3 regions of the Aminobacter aminovorans genome follow, and region 2 is predicted to be linked to each of the others. Evidence: predicted binding sites of a transcription regulator. Region 2 holds the regulator's gene; each other region holds the start of a gene.
The links. Region 2 encodes LexA, which represses DNA repair genes until DNA is damaged. Its sites were predicted from a motif close to TGTTCNNNNTGTGTTCNG; they were not measured.

Region 1: the regulator LexA is predicted to act here: its motif matches at 2,373-2,390, upstream of DY201_RS04085 (ImuA family protein).
Region 3: the regulator LexA is predicted to act here: its motif matches at 2,682-2,699, upstream of DY201_RS22470 (PA0069 family radical SAM protein).

What each region holds. Positions count from the first base shown of each region.
Region 1 covers NZ_UFSM01000001.1:845,921-850,958, reverse strand. The annotation lists gene DY201_RS04090 (Y-family DNA polymerase) at 1-1,470, opposite strand, end outside; gene DY201_RS04085 (ImuA family protein) at 1,367-2,353, opposite strand; gene DY201_RS04080 (metallopeptidase family protein) at 2,544-2,966, shown strand; gene DY201_RS04075 (DUF1737 domain-containing protein) at 2,983-3,192, opposite strand; gene DY201_RS04070 (HpcH/HpaI aldolase/citrate lyase family protein) at 3,206-4,096, opposite strand; gene DY201_RS04065 (NAD(P)/FAD-dependent oxidoreductase) at 4,194-5,038, shown strand, end outside.
Region 2 covers NZ_UFSM01000001.1:3,023,784-3,028,821, forward strand. The annotation lists gene DY201_RS14905 (ComEC/Rec2 family competence protein) at 1-1,454, shown strand, start outside; gene lexA (transcriptional repressor LexA) at 1,560-2,276, opposite strand; gene DY201_RS14915 (molybdopterin molybdotransferase MoeA) at 2,383-3,588, opposite strand; gene moaC (cyclic pyranopterin monophosphate synthase MoaC) at 3,589-4,071, opposite strand; gene trpC (indole-3-glycerol phosphate synthase TrpC) at 4,073-4,882, opposite strand; gene trpD (anthranilate phosphoribosyltransferase) at 4,887-5,038, opposite strand, start outside.
Region 3 covers NZ_UFSM01000001.1:4,556,229-4,561,266, reverse strand. The annotation lists gene DY201_RS22480 (DUF4180 domain-containing protein) at 144-530, shown strand; gene DY201_RS22475 (ribonuclease HII) at 655-1,305, opposite strand; gene DY201_RS22470 (PA0069 family radical SAM protein) at 1,455-2,609, opposite strand; gene DY201_RS22465 (glycosyltransferase) at 2,757-3,260, shown strand; gene moaB (molybdenum cofactor biosynthesis protein B) at 3,323-3,889, opposite strand; gene DY201_RS22455 (4-(cytidine 5'-diphospho)-2-C-methyl-D-erythritol kinase) at 3,903-4,769, opposite strand; gene DY201_RS22450 (hypothetical protein) at 4,780-4,965, opposite strand.

The DNA.
Region 1 (5,038 bases), 2.2 Mb from region 2:
ATTGTAGAGGCCCTGCCTGTAGAGCCAGTAGCGGCGGCCTTCGGCGTCCTCGATACGGTAGTAGTCGCGCGTCGGCGCGTCCGACTCCTCGCGCCACCATTCGGGTGCGATGCGTTCGGGCCCTTCCGCGCGGGCCACGCGATGCAACGCCCGGCGCCAGCGGAAATTGAGCGGCGGACCATCGGGAACCTCGGTCGCCGGAACGTCAATGGGTTCGGGCTGTCGGAACAGGCGGATGGGGCGGTCGACCTGTCGAGGGCGCCGGCCGGCTTGCTGCACCGGCTTGGCCGGACACGCTACCAGGCTTTTGCGGGCCTCCTCCTGGGCATAGGGCCGGGCAGGCGAAGCACGTTCGGGCAAATGGCTCTCGACGGGGACGGCTTCGAGTACCGCGGCGTCGCCAAGGCGGGCACCGATGCGATCGGCAAAGATCGCCAGTTCCTCGCCGCCATCTTCGACCTCGCCGGCAAGGTCGGCCTGGCGCGCGTCGAAGCGGGCCGTCGACAGGGCGGAGAGACGCACCAGGTCGAAGCCATAGCCGGCATCGAGGCTCTCGCCGAGCATCGCCAACCGCTCATGAAACAGCCTGCGCACCAGTGTCGGCTCACGGATGGGGCGCGAGGCACCGACAGTTATGCGGCTGACCATGCCATCGACCCGAAACAGCAGGAGTTCGAGCGCCCGCGCACCCTCCTCCCTGCGTTCGAGATCGACCTTGAGGGTGGCGGCGAGCAGGCCGATCAGCCGCTCGATGTCGTCGATCAGCGACAGCGGGTCGGCGAGATGCCGTTCGACCGAAAGCGGGGCGACCGGCAGGCGCGGCGAGATCGCCTCCTCGAGCCGGCCCAGCGCCTGGTCCAGCCGCTCGATGAGCTCAGTGCCGAAGCGGCGGACGAGCGGAGCGCGCGGCCCGTCCATGATCGCACCGACGCTGCGCAGTCCGACGCTTTCGAGGCTCGCCTTGGTCCTGGCATCGATCCTGAGCGCCGACAGCGGCAAGCGGGCGAGAAAATTGCGCTCGTTGCCCGGAGCCAGGATCTGGCCGGCGGCAAAACGGGCCGCAGCCCATGCAGCACCGGGCGTCGAGGCAAGACCGGCGCGCACGTCGAAACCCTGATGGAAAAACCGCGCCATGAGGTCGGCGAGCAGCGCCTTTTCGCCACCGAAGAGATGGGCGCACCCGGTGATGTCGAGGAACAGCCCGTTTTCGCCGTCGATCGCGACAAGCGGCGTGTAGCGGTCACACCAATCGGCCAACCCTTCGAGCAGCCTGCGGTCGGCCTCGGGGTCGGCCTCGACGACGTCGATGTTTGGATGCATGGCGCGCGCCTCGGCGATGCCCATGCCCGGCTTCAGCCGGAGCGCCTCAGCCCGTGCGTCGAGGCCGGCGATGCGCTGGGTGTTGCTCTCCCGATGGCTGGTTACCAGCGGCTTCAGCGGCTGCGGGCTTGAACGCCAGGACCGCCCCAACCTGCGTCGGAGGATGCGTTCGGCCGCGAGATGGGGAAACCACAGCGACACGATTCTCTGGGTTTCGTTCTGCGAGGGTGCGTGCATCGGGGTTCCATTCCAGAATGAAGCTGCCGGGAAGAGCGGTACGGCTCTTCCCGATCTCGACAGCAAAAGCCGGTGCTGCGATCGAACCGACCAGCGGCCCGAGAAGCGTCTGCCGCAGGGTGGCCGGCGCGGGCGAGACGACCAGCCGCACGGGTGCTGCCGTTGGCTCCGGCGCGGCCGACTGGCGCAACAGGAAGACCGGCCGGCCGCTGTCCTGCGCCCGCCGGTGCAGGCGGCGCGTCGCCGTGAGGTCGACGCTGCGCGGATTGCCGCGCAGTTCGACGACGACGGCTGCGATCTCCTCGATGCGGGCAGCCTCTTCGGCAATCCACAGCACATCGGCGGCTTTCGGCGCCTCGGCAAGCAGCAGGCTTTCGGCTGATAGGCCGAAGAAGCTGGCGAGACCCGGCGCATAAGGAAGCCCCGCCTCCCGGAACATCTCTGTGCTACCCACCCACAACACCAGGTCCCTGGGCCGCGACCGCTCCTTCAGCATGACGCTGACGAGGCAGAGCGCGAGCCCAGCGGCCGCACCGGCATTTCGGGTTTCGGTGCCATGGATCTCGGTCAGCGCCGCCTTCGGCAGGCCGCCGCCGAGCACCTCGTCGAGGCGTTCGACACCTGTCGGCAGGAAGAAGTCGCGCGCCGAGGCATGGCCGTTGCGGCGGACCAGGAGCCCGGCGACCGGTTGGCCGTCGGCAGGCGCGACCAGCCTTTGGGCCAGCGTTCCCTCGATCTTCGCTATCTTCTGGCGCAAGGCAAAAACGACATCCCGCGCCACGGCGCTGGTCGCCATGTCGATCTGCTTCCCCGGTTGTTCCTGTTATGTTCTTATAGATTCCAGAGGCGCTAGGGAGAGTCAAGTCGATTCAAGGAGAATTTATTCCTCTCCTGCCCTGCTCCTGTTGCCGCTAATTTGGCGCCCGAGCGGCAAAGGCCTCGTAAGCGTGGCGGCAAAGGGTTATATGCCCCCAAAAGGACAAAGAATGGCCCGCATTTACAAGACCCGCGCCTGGCACGACCAGCTTTCGCCCTCGATCGAGGAAATGGAGCTCCTGGCGCTCGAAGCCTATGCGCATCTGCCGGAGGAGTTTCGCCAGCTGACCGGCGAGGTCGTCATCCTGCTGGCCGAATTCCCGACCGACGAGATCATGGACGACCTGTCGCTTGAAACGCCGTTCGACCTGCTCGGCCTGTTCGAGGGACGCGGCATCGCCGAGCGCTGGAACCCGCAGACCGGCGAAGGTCCCAACCGGGTCACGCTCTACCGCCGCGCCATTCTCGACTACTGGGCCGAGAACGAGGAGACGCTGGGCGACATCGTCACCCATGTGCTGATCCATGAGATCGGCCACCATTTCGGCCTGTCCGACGAGGACATGGAAAGGCTGGAGGAAGCCGCCGAATAGCGGCAGCTCCCCGACATCAGTAGTCGCTGAGCTTGGTGACGCCGGCCTCGTAGTCGTGGCCCTCGACATCCTTCACCACCGCCTGGCCGCAGCGCATAGTCCTGGTTTCGGCGTCGAACGAATAGGTCGGCGAGCCGAACAGGTGCCAACCCTTGTTCACTGCAGCCGTAACCTTGTGGCAGAAGGTTGCGTCGTCGGGGCCGGTCAGGAAGCGGTAGAGTTTCATGGCGGTGTCCCTTTCAGTGCTTGAGGCTTTCGAGCTGCGCTGCCCGCGCCAGAAGCCGCTCGGCCTCTGCAAGGTGCAGCCGCTCGACCATCTTGCCGCCGAGCGAGATTACACCTGAGGACGTGTTCTCAGGAAGCGCGAAGGCGTCGACGACGGCCCGCGCCTCGGCAAGTGCCTCGACTGAGGGCGAGAACGCCGCATTGGCCGGGCCGATCTGGGCCGGATGGATGACTGTCTTGCCCGAAAAGCCCATGGCGGCCGCCTCGCCACACTCGACGGCAAAGGCCTCGAGATCGCGGAAATCGTTGGAGACGCTGTCGAGCATGTCGACACCGCCGGCGCGGGCGGCGAGCACCATCTGCATCAGCCAGGACTGGAGATAGCGGCGGTCGGGCGTGAGCTTGACGCCGGTGTCCTTGGCAAGGTCGTTGAGCCCGGCGATCAGGCACGACAGCCGTGCCGAGGGATCGCGGCCGAGCTCGGCGATGGCCGCCAGATTGACCAGCGCCCGCGGCGTCTCGATCATCGCCCAGAGCTTGAGCGTGTCGGGCGCGTCGGCCTCGTCGAGCACGTCATTGGCTTCGAGCAGGTCGCGCGGCGTCTCGACTTTGGGCAGCACCACGCCATCGGCGGCCCAGCCGCCGGCGGCAGCGAGATCGTCCGGCCCCCACTGCGTTTTCAGCCCGTTGATGCGCACGACATATTCACGTGCCCCGGACGGCCGTTCGGCGAAGAATTTTGCCAGCCTGTCCCGTGCCGCCAGTTTGTGCTCGGGCAGCACGGCGTCTTCCAGATCGAAGATGACGGTGTCGCAGGCGAGCTGCGCAAGCTTGGCGATCGCCTTTTCGTTGGTGGCGGGAACGAACAGCACCGAACGGCGCGGGCGGGGCAGAGAATGTGACATCTGGTCTTCTTGCCCGGCAATGCTGGCCCTTGCAAGGGCTTGTCGGGCGGTGGCGTAACTGCTGTTGTCCTCCAGCACAGACAGACGGGAACACTCCATGGCACGCTACGACGTGGTCATCACAGGCGGCGCGATCGTCGGCAGCTCGATCGCCTATTATCTCCGCGAGGAGGGCTTCACCGGCTCGATCGCGCTTGTCGAGCGCGACCCGCAATTCGCCCATGCCGCGACCACTTTGTCCTGCGCCTCGATCCGCCAGCAATTCTCGATCCCAGAAAACATCCGCCTGTCGCAGTTCACGCTTGCCCTGTTCCGGCGCCTCAAGGAGGAGTTCGGCCCCGACGCCGACATCGGCTTCCGCGAGGGCGGCTACCTCATCCTCGCCGGCGACAACGGCCTGCCGATCCTCAAGGCCAACCACGAGGCCCAGATGGCCGAGGGTGCCGACATCGTGCTCGAGGACGCCGAGCAACTGCAGAAACGCTTCTCCTGGATCTCGACCGAGGGCATTTCCGCCGGCGCCTATGGGCTGTCAGGCGAAGGCTGGTTCGACGCCCATGCCATGCTCGGCCTGTTCCGCAAGGCGCTGAAAACCAAGGACATCGAGCTGATCACATCTGAGGTGACAAGCATCGAGCGTGTCGGCAACCGGGTCACGGCAGTCACGCTTGCCAATGGCGAGCGGCTGGAGGCGGGCACGCTGTTCAACGCCGCCGGGCCGAATGCCGGCAAGGTCGCTGCCATGGCTGGGCTGGTGCTGCCGGTCGAGCCGCGCAAGCGCAACGTCTTCGTCTTCGAGGCGCGCGAAAAATTCGCCGACATGCCACTGATGGTCGACCCCTCCGGCGTCTATGTTCGCCCCGAAGGTTCGGTCTACATCACAGGCGGGGCCGAAAGCGAGGATGGCGAACTGGCCGCCGACCCCAAGGATTTCAACCCCGA
Region 2 (5,038 bases):
CCTTCACCTCATGCCGGCCGGTCAAGAAATATGCGGCAGGTGCTGCCCTGGCTGCGACCGGAGGCTATCTGTTCATTTCCGGCGCCGAGGTCGCGGCGCAGCGCAGTTTCATCATGCTGGCGGTGATGCTGACGGCAGTGCTGTTCGATCGCGCAGCACTCACCATGCGCAACCTCGCAATCTCCGCCGTCGTGGTGATCCTGATCTCGCCCCATGAGGTCGTCGGGCCGAGCTTTCAGATGTCGTTTGCCGCCACAGCCGCCCTTGTCAGTGCCTATGCCTGGTGGTCTGAAAGGCGGGAAGAACAAGCGATGCCGGTCGTCCAAAGGTCGCTGCCGTCGAAGATCTGGCACTGGTCTGCGGCAGTTGCGGTCGGCCTCGTCGCGACCTCGGTGATTGCCGGGCTGGCGACCAGCGTGTTCGGCGCCTGGCATTTTCAACGCGTATCGCCGCTCAGCCTGTTCGCCAATCTTGCAGTCACGCCGCTTGTGTCGGTCCTGGTGATGCCTTTCGCGGTCATGGCAGGGATTTTCATGCCGCTCGGGCTCGACGGCCTCTTCCTCGACACGATGGGGGCCGGCCTGAAAGGAATGATTGGCATCGCCACGTGGTTCTCGGCATATTCGCCGGTCGACGCGGTTGGCCTTGTTTCGCCGCATGCAGTGCTGCTGTTCACCGCAGCACTCGTCATTGCGTCGACGGCGACGACCTGGCTGCGCATAGCGGCACTGCCCTTCGCTGCCCTAGGACTGCTGATGGTGGTGGAAACGGAAACGCCAGACGTCCTCGTTTCGGAAGACGGCCGCCTCGTCGGCGTGCCGGTCGGCGGCGGCAAGCTGGCCGTCAATCGCGCCCGGCCGAACCAATTCACCGTCGACAACTGGCAGCGCGCGCTGATGGCCGAAACTGTCGTCAGCCCGGCACGCCCGGCGATGGATCGCGCCGCCGGTACGGACAATTCATCCGACCCGAGTGCGAAAAAACCGTCAGTGAATGTCGCGGCCGCAGGAAACTTCGTCTGCGGCGAGGAACTCTGTGCTGTCCAAGGAGCGGCGGGCGAGCGGATCATCCATGCGGCGAATGCTGAAGCCGCTGCACGTGCCTGCGACAGCGCGGATTTCATCGTGGTCGACGATGCCACGGCCGGCGGAATCTGCTCCGGGGCGACGTCGACCGCGCCTGTTGTGCTTACCAAGCGCGAACTGGCGCGCCTCGGCAGTGCCGCGATATTCATCACGCATCAGACAGCAAGCAGCCTGAAGATCGACATTCGCCACGCCGTGCCAGAACCCTACCGCCCGTGGCACATCCAGCGCCAGTTCTCACGCGAAGCACGGGGACTGGCGTCCTACAAGCGTGCCGAGAGACCTCCGAAAGCGCCGACGGCGCAACCTACGGTACAGCCAGAGAGGCCGACACCCGCCCCAACGCAGTCACCAGCAGCGTCACCATAGCCAAGCGCAGATCGGCCGGGTAGCGGATTGCGGTCGGCATACTGAACAGTCACAGACGGTAGTCAAAGCCGCCCTTCGATGTTTGCAGTCCGCAATCTCCGAAAATCAGTAGCGGCGGATCAGTCCGACAAGCTTGCCCTGCACCTTGACCCTGTCGGGCCCGAAGATGCGGGTTTCGTAAGCGGGATTGGCGGCCTCGAGTGCGATCGAGGCGCCCTTGCGGCGGAAGCGCTTGAGCGTCGCTTCCTCATCGTCGACAAGGGCGACGATGATCTCGCCCGGATTGGCCGTGGTCGAACTGCGGATGACGACAGTGTCGCCGTCGAAGATGCCGGCCTCGATCATCGAGTCGCCCTTGACCTCAAGCGCGTAATGCTCGCCGCCCATGATCATGTCAGGCGGCACTGAAATCGAATGGGTCTTGTGCTGGATGGCGTCGATCGGCACACCGGCCGCGATGCGTCCCATGACGGGAATGGCAACCGCCGATGCAACATCGTCGTCATTGCCGGCCGACATGCTGCGTGAAGGATCCGGTTTGCGTCCAAGGCTGCCCTCGATGACGCTGGGCGAGAACTTCCTCGCCGCGTTCAGGCCTGGCGCGATGGAATCGGGCAGGCGCAGCACTTCGAGTGCACGGGCCCGGTTGGGCAGGCGCCTGATGAAGCCGCGCTCTTCCAGAGCTGTGATCAGGCGATGGATGCCGGACTTGGAGGCGAGGTCGAGTGCTTCCTTCATCTCGTCGAACGACGGCGGAATGCCCGCCTCCTTCAGCCGCTCGTGGATGAATAGCAAAAGCTCGTGTTGTTTGCGCGTCAGCATCGCCACCCCCGAGGAATCAGAAGAAAAACAAACCCAGAACAAACACTATATGTTCCAGTTGTGTTCCGCAACCGTTGATATTTCGTGAAGGCTGGAGGCGCTTGCTTCAGCGAAGCATCATCACCTGGCAGGCGCTGCCGGCATCGATCGCCGGTGCGAAGGGCGCCCGCACGATGGCGCAGTTGGCGGCGGCCAGCGTGCGCAGCATCGAGGAATCCTGGACCAGGTAAGGCGTGACGACGAGACCCTCAGAGGTTTCACGCGCGGCCGCACGGACGAAATCCTGGCGCAGATCATTGGCGGCCATTGCCGTGTCGAGAATGCCCGTGCGCATGTCGTGCGAATAGGAACGTCCACCGAGCTTCGCCACCAAGGGCTTCAGGAAGATCTGCGAGCAGATCAGGCTGGCGACCGGATTTCCCGGCAGGCCGACGCAGCGGCTGGCGCCAAGCCGGCCGAACATCAGCGGCTTGCCGGGCCGCATGGCGATTTTCCAGAAGTTGAGAGCCATGCCGAGATCGGTGAGGACTCGATGGACGAGGTCATGGTCGCCGACCGAAGCACCGCCCAGCGTGACGATCACGTCAGCGTCCGCTGCGAGCGCCTTCGCCACCAATGCGGCGATTGCCTCGGTGCGGTCAGCGGCGATGCCGAGATCGAGCACGCGCGCGCCGACCGATTGAACGATCGCCGCGACACCATAGGCGTTGGAGGCAATGATCTGATCGGGTCCGGGGTTGCTGCCCGGCGGCAGCAGTTCGTCCCCGGTGGCGATGATGGCTACCAGAGGTGCCCGTAGCACTTCGACGCCGGGATGGTTGGCAGCCGCGATCAGCGAGAGCGCTGCCGGGTCGAGCACGCGTCCGGCATCCAGAATGAGGTCGTCCTGCTTGAAGTCGAGACCCCTGGCGCGGATATTGCGGCCGGCACTCGTCGGCTCGACCACCTCGATCTCGCCATCGCCGAGATCGCGAACGTTCTCCTGAATGACGACGGTATCAGTGCCTCGAGGTACCGGTGCTCCGGTGAAGATGCGGACGCATTCGCCTGGACAGACGGTGCCCGTGAACTGCTTGCCGGCGGGTGCCTGGCCGATGACCTTGAGACGCGCCGGCAGCGAAGCGATGTCGGCGGCCTGCACCGCGTAGCCGTCCATTGCGGATGCATCAAAGGGCGGCTGGGTGCGCAGGGCATGCAGCGGCGCCGACAGAACCCGACCCGCGGCCTGGGCAAGAGCAACAGTCTCCGTGCAGCGCGGCTCAGCACCGTCGAGCAGGCGCGCCAGGGCGTCGGCGACGGGCAGCAGGGCCATCTATTCAGCCGCCTTGTAGTCGCCGGACTTGCCGCCGGTTTTTTCGACCAACCGGATGCCCGAGATCACCATGCCGCGATCGGCGGCCTTTGCCATGTCGTAGATGGTCAGGCAGGCGACCGACGCTGCGGTCAGCGCCTCCATCTCGACGCCGGTCTTGCCGGTGACACGGGCGAGCGCCGTCACCCGCAGGCCGGGCAGGGCCTCGTCAGCTTCGATCTCGACCGAAACCTTGGTCAAAAGGATCGGATGGCAGAGCGGCACGAGCTCATGCGTGCGTTTGGCCGCCATGATGCCGGCGATGCGCGCGGTGCCGAGAACGTCGCCCTTCTTGGCGTTGCCCGACAGGATCAACGCCAGTGTCTCCGGGCGCATCACCACATGGCCTTCGGCAATTGCCGTGCGTGTCGTCTCGGCCTTGTCGCCGACGTCGACCATGTTGGCCTCGCCGGTGGCGCCGATATGGGTGAGGGTGGTTGCCATGTCAGGCGCTTGCCAGCGTTGCGCCATCGAGCAGCGCGCGCGTCGCCGACGTCACGTCGGCCTGCCGCATCAGGCTTTCGCCGACGAGGAAATTGGAGATGCCGGATTTCTGCAGACGCAGGCAATCGGCATGGGTGAAGATGCCGCTTTCGCCGACCAGCAGCCGATCTGCCGGCACCTTCGGCGCCAAGCGCTCCGAGGTATCGAGGCTGACCTCGAATGTGCGCAGGTTGCGGTTGTTGATGCCGAGCAGCCGCGACCTGAGCTTCAGCGCACGTTCCGTTTCTTCTTCGTCGTGGACCTCGACGAGCACGTCCATGCCGAGTTCGAAAGCCTCATCCTCGAGCCGCCTGGCGTCGTCGTCGCTCAGGCTCGCCATGATGATCAGGATCGCATCCGCGCCCCAGGCGCGAGCTTCGTGCACTTGGTAGGGCTCGAACATGAAGTCCTTGCGCAATGCCGGCAAGGCGCAGGCGTCGCGCGCGGTGGTCAGGAACTCCGGTGCACCCTGGAAAGAAGGCGTGTCGGTCAGCACCGACAGGCAGGCAGCGCCGCCGTCGGCATAGGCCTTGGCGAGTGCCGGCGGATCGAAGTCGGGACGGATCAGTCCTTTGGACGGGCTCGCCTTCTTGATCTCTGCGATCAGGCCAAAGCGGCTTTCACGGTGCCTGGCTTCGAGTGCCGCGAGAAAGCCGCGCGGCTTTGCGACGTCGCGGGCGCGCGCCTTGAGCTCGGCGAGTGGCAGCAGCGCCTTTGCTGCTGCGATCTCGTCGCGCTTGTAGGCTTCGATGCGGCGCAGGATATCGGCCATGTTCTTATCCGTTCGAAACGGCGACCAGGCGGTCGAGCACGGCCTTGGCGCGGCCGCTGTCGATCGCCTCGGCGGCCAGGGGCACGCCGTCGCCGATCGTCGCTGCCTTGCCGGCAACGACGAGGCCGGCCCCGGCATTCATCAGCACCGTGTCGC
Region 3 (5,038 bases), 1.5 Mb from region 2:
GGACAGTCCAAGCAGATTTAAGAAAGCCGCTGGAATTTCCAGCGGCTTTTTTGTTTTCAGGGCCAGGGGCGACTGTCTTTCGGTTGGCAGGAGCCGCTCCGGCGCGGCTTGTACCTTGCTGCAGCCGCTGCTAGCCGGGTAACATGACCCAGATCGTCGAAATCGGTAAATCCCGGATACTCCGTTTCAGCCAGGACGGTGCGGCACTGCGCACGCCTGCCGAAGCCAATGACTTCATCAGCGAGGCATGGTCGAGCGAAGCTGATTTCCTCGCCATCCCCTTGGAAAGGCTTGGCCCGGATTTTCTCAAGCTCAGCAGCGGCGTTGCTGGCGAGGTGTTTCAGAAGTTCGTGAATTATGGCCTCGGCTGCGCGATCATCGGGGACATCACGCAGGCGCTGGAAGGCAGTGGCGCGCTGCGTGACTTCGTGCGTGAAACGAACAAGGGCAGGTCGATCTGGTTCGTTGCGGATTTCGCCGAACTTGACGTCAGGCTCGGGACGTCGCGGTTTCAGAGCCAGCAGGGTTAGGCGCGGGCGTTTCTGCCGCGGCCAGAGCAATTCCAGGAAAAGTGCGTAGCGATTTTCCGTCCGTATTTTGCGCAAAAACAAGAAGATAGAGCGATTGCGCGTGTCGAAGAAAGGCGGAAATACTCTAGTCCCTGAACGGGGCGAAGGAAATGCGGTGCAGGCGAAGCGATGCACCGTGCTCGATGATCGCCGCCCGGTGGCGAGCGGTGGCGTAGCCCATATGGACTTCGAAGCCGTAGCGGTTGTCGTTTGAGCCGCAGACCCACATCATGCGGTCGCGCGTGACCTTGGCAACGATCGAAGCTGCGGCGATGGATTGCGAGCGCTGGTCGCCCTTGACCAAAGCACGGCAGGTGCAGCTCAGACCGGGCGGCACGTCACGGCCGTCGGCAAGGGCCGATTTGGCGGCCATAGGCAGGCCCGCCAGTGCGCGACGCATCGCCTCGAGGCTCGCCTTGCGGATGTCGCTGCGGTCGATGCTGTCGGCCGAGACGGAGGCCACGGCGACGCCCAGCGCCTTGCGCAGCACGTCGTCGAACAGCGCGTCGCGCTGGGCAGCCGTGAGGCGCTTGGAATCATCCAGCCCCGAAGGGATATTGCCGGGGTCGAGAACGACGGCGGCTGCGACAACCGGCCCGGCGAGCGGTCCGCGTCCGGCTTCGTCAAGGCCGGCGCATGGCCACAGGCCGCCCAATATCGCTTTCGTTTCGAAGGCGAAGTCGGGCTTGTCGATGAATTCGAAGAGGGGCGGAGAATCGGAGCGCGGGCGAGCCATAGTGCGGCGATGCTCGCATCGGCCCCGATCCTCCGCAAGTCCTTCCCGGCCGATTAGGGCGGCGGTCCGGGAAGGCACCGTCAACTGGCCACGGGGAACGGCCGGACGGAATCTCTTGCACGGGCGGACGACGATGCCCGCCCAAATGTTCAAAGCAGCGTCAGCTGCAACTGGTCCTTGGGGCCGGCCTCGAAAAGGTCGGTCCTCAGCGGCGTGCGCACCGAGTTGAGGCCGAGGCGCTGGGCCGCGATCTCGAAGCGTCGGCCGATCTGCCAGGCATAGGGACCCTTGCCCTTCATGCGCTTGCCCCACTCCGAATCATAGTCCTTGCCGTCGCGCATCGAGCGGATCAGTGACAGCACGTGGCGATAGCTGTCGGGATAGTGGCGGAGCAGCCAGTCCTTGAAGATCGGGCTGACTTCGAGCGGCAGACGCAGGATGACATAGCCGGCGCTGGTGGCACCGGCGGCCTTGGCCGAGTCGAGGATGCGCTCGATCTCCTGGTCGGTGAGCCCGGGGATGATCGGTGCCACCATCACCGAGACCGGGATGCCGGCATCTGAGAGCTGCCTGATAGCCTCGAGGCGCTTGGTAGGCGTTGCTGCCCGCGGCTCCATGGTCCGCGCCAGCATGCGGTCGAGGGTCGTCACCGACAGCGCCACCTTGGCAAGGCCCTTCGCGGCCATGCGGCTGAGGATGTCTATGTCGCGCGTAACCATGGCCGACTTGGTGACGATGCCGACAGGGTGATTGCGTGCTTCCAGCACCTCGAGCACCTCGCGCATGATGCGCCAATGCTTCTCGATCGGCTGGTAGGGGTCTGTGTTGGTGCCGATGGCGATCGTGCGCGGTTGGTAGCCGTCCTTGGACAGTTCTCGGTCGAGCAGCCGTGCCGCGTCAGGCTTGGCGAACAGCTTGGATTCGAAATCGAGCCCAGCCGACAAGCCCATATAGCTGTGGGTGGGACGGGCGAAACAATAGACGCAGCCATGCTCGCAGCCGCGATAGGGATTGATCGAACGGTCGAAGGAGATGTCGGGCGATTCGTTGCGGGTGATGATGGTGCGCGGCTTTTCGACCTGAACCTCGGTCTTGAACGGCGGCAGCTCCTCGATGGTGCTCCAGCCGTCGTCGAAGACATGGCGGCTGACCGGTTCGTAACGCCCTGACGGGTTGACGCCGGCACCGCGGCCGCGCCTGCGCTCATGGTTGATGCGCAGGCCGCTTTCCTCGATCATGGCATTGGCCATTCCCGCCCCGCCACCCTTGAAAGCGGCAATATCGGCCCGTGCGATGGGTTCCATTTCGCTATCTCCCGAAGGGAAAAAGGCCGTCCGTCGATTCGTTCGGCATGAAACTATTCCTATTTTGGAAAGCAGAACAAAGCAAGAACTTTGTTGCTGGGGCGGCGAGGCTGGCGCTTCGGCCGGCTTTCCGATATGCGGCTAGATATGCTGAGCGTTCTGATCGAGACCAGGGACGACGAGGAGGGGTTGGCGCGCACGCTGGCCTCGCTGGTCGGCGGCGCTGTCGAGGGTGTCGTGCGCGAAGTGATCGTCTGCGACCTCGGTTCTACCGACCAGACCCACTATGTCGCCGAGCATGCCGGCTGCGCCTATCTCGCCAAGGGCGGTATCCAGGCGGGCATCGCGCAGGCCAGGAGCGATTGGCTGCTGCTGCTCGAGCCGGGTGCTCGTCTGGCCGAGGGCTGGACCGAAGACGCGGTGCGCCACATCAGCCGACTGGCGATTGCGGCGCGTTTCACCCGGTCGCGGGCGAGCAACCGGCCATTCTGGGAACGGGTCACATCGCGGCCACGCGCTCTGGAGCAGGGTCTGGTGATCACCAGGAAGCAGGCAGCTGTTCTGGGCCGCAATGGCGCGGACGCCGAAGGCATCGCGCGCGGGCTAGCCATGAAGACGCTCGACGCGGAAATCGTCGTCGCGCAGCGCTAGGGCAATTCCAGGAAAAGTGCGCCGCGGTTTTTCCGTACGGAATTGCCTAAGACGCAGCAGCCTCAGCTGGACCTGGCGCCGCCGCGCCTGAGGTGCTCGTCGAGCCGCGGCATGATCTCCACGAAATTGCACGGCATGTGGCGGTAGTCGAGCTGCGCCTTGAGGATGCCGTCCCAGGCGTCGCGGCAAGCGCCTGGCGATCCCGGCAGCACGAACACGAAGGTGGCGTTGAGCACGCCGCCGGTAGCGCGAGACTGGATCGTCGACGTCCCGATCTTGTCATAGGAAATGCGGTGGAACACTTCAGAGAAGCCGTCCATGCGCTTTTCGAAGATCGGCTCCAGCGCGTCGGGGGTGACGTCACGGCCGGTGAAGCCGGTCCCTCCAGTGGTGATGATCACGTCGATCTCGGCATCGAGCGTCCAGGCGGTGACCTGGTCGCGGATCTTGTCCTTGTCGTCGGTGACGATGTGACGTGCCTTGAGCACGTGGCCCGCTTCAGTGATGCGGTCGGCAAGCGTCTGGCCAGATCTGTCCTCGGCCAGGGTGCGGGTGTCGGAGACGGTCAGCACGGCGATGCGGACGGGGACGAAGGGGCGGGGATCACTTGTCCGGGGCTCACTTGCCATTTGTCTTGGGCTCCTAGGTCCGGGTCGTTGTGGCGGCACTGAACCAGCCGGGATGCTCTGCCGAGATTGCCGCTGCCGCGCGCGCGGCGGCAGCGTTGCCGTCAAAAATGCCGAAGCAGGTGGCACCCGATCCCGACATGCGGGCGAAAGAGGCGCCGGAGCTGCGAAGTGCCGCCAGCACCTCGGCAATAGAGGGCTCGACCGAGATCGCCGGAGGTTCAAGGTCGTTGCGGCTAATGGTCAGCCAGTCGAGCACGGTGTCGGCGCTGTCGAGGGGGGCAAGCGGCGGATTTTCGCGCCGCTTCAGCGCCTGGAAAACGCTCGGTGTCGCCACTGCGATGCCAGGATTGACCAGCACCATCGGCAGGCAGGGAAAATGCCGGACCGGGTCGAGTTGCTCGCCGATGCCGCGGGCGATCAGCGGATGCCCGGCCAGGCACATCGGCAGGTCGGCGCCGAGCGGCAAAGCGAGGCGGGCCAGTTCGGAGGCATCGGCCGGCAGGCGCCAGAGGCGACTCAGTGCGCGCAAAGCGGCGGCCGCATCGCTCGAACCGCCGCCGATGCCCGAGGCGACCGGCAGGTTTTTTTCCAGCGCTATGGCGACCGGCTGTGTCGTGTGTTGAGGAAAGGCAGTACGCAGCGCGTCGCGGGCCTTGAGTACCAGATTGCCGCCGTCGACCGGCACGTCGGTGGCGAAGGGGCCGTCAACGACGAAGCTTTCCTCGGCCGCCGCTGCGACCGTAATGCGGTCACCGAGTTCGGCGAAGACGACGAGGCTTTCGAGCAGATGATAGCCGTCATGGCGCCGGCCGGTGACATGCAGCGCCAGATTGATCTTGGCCGGGGCGAGTTCGGCGAGCGGGACGCTGTTGAAGGTCACGGGCTGGGTGTCAGTCTTTCTCGAGCCGGTACTCGCCGGTTTCAGGATCCTTGACCAGCGTGCCGTTGGCGCCCGTCTGGCGCTGCTTTTCGTTGCGCCGTACCTTGGCAGTCACCCGTTCGGCCTCCTTGATGAAGGAGCGGTAGCCGATATAGCCAACCACGCCGACAAGCGCGAAAAAGATGAGCTGCGGCATTTCATTCTCCTCCCTTCGGTGCCGTTTCCGGCCAGCCGGGGCAACACCCGGATGATAATCCGCCGTTTCGGCT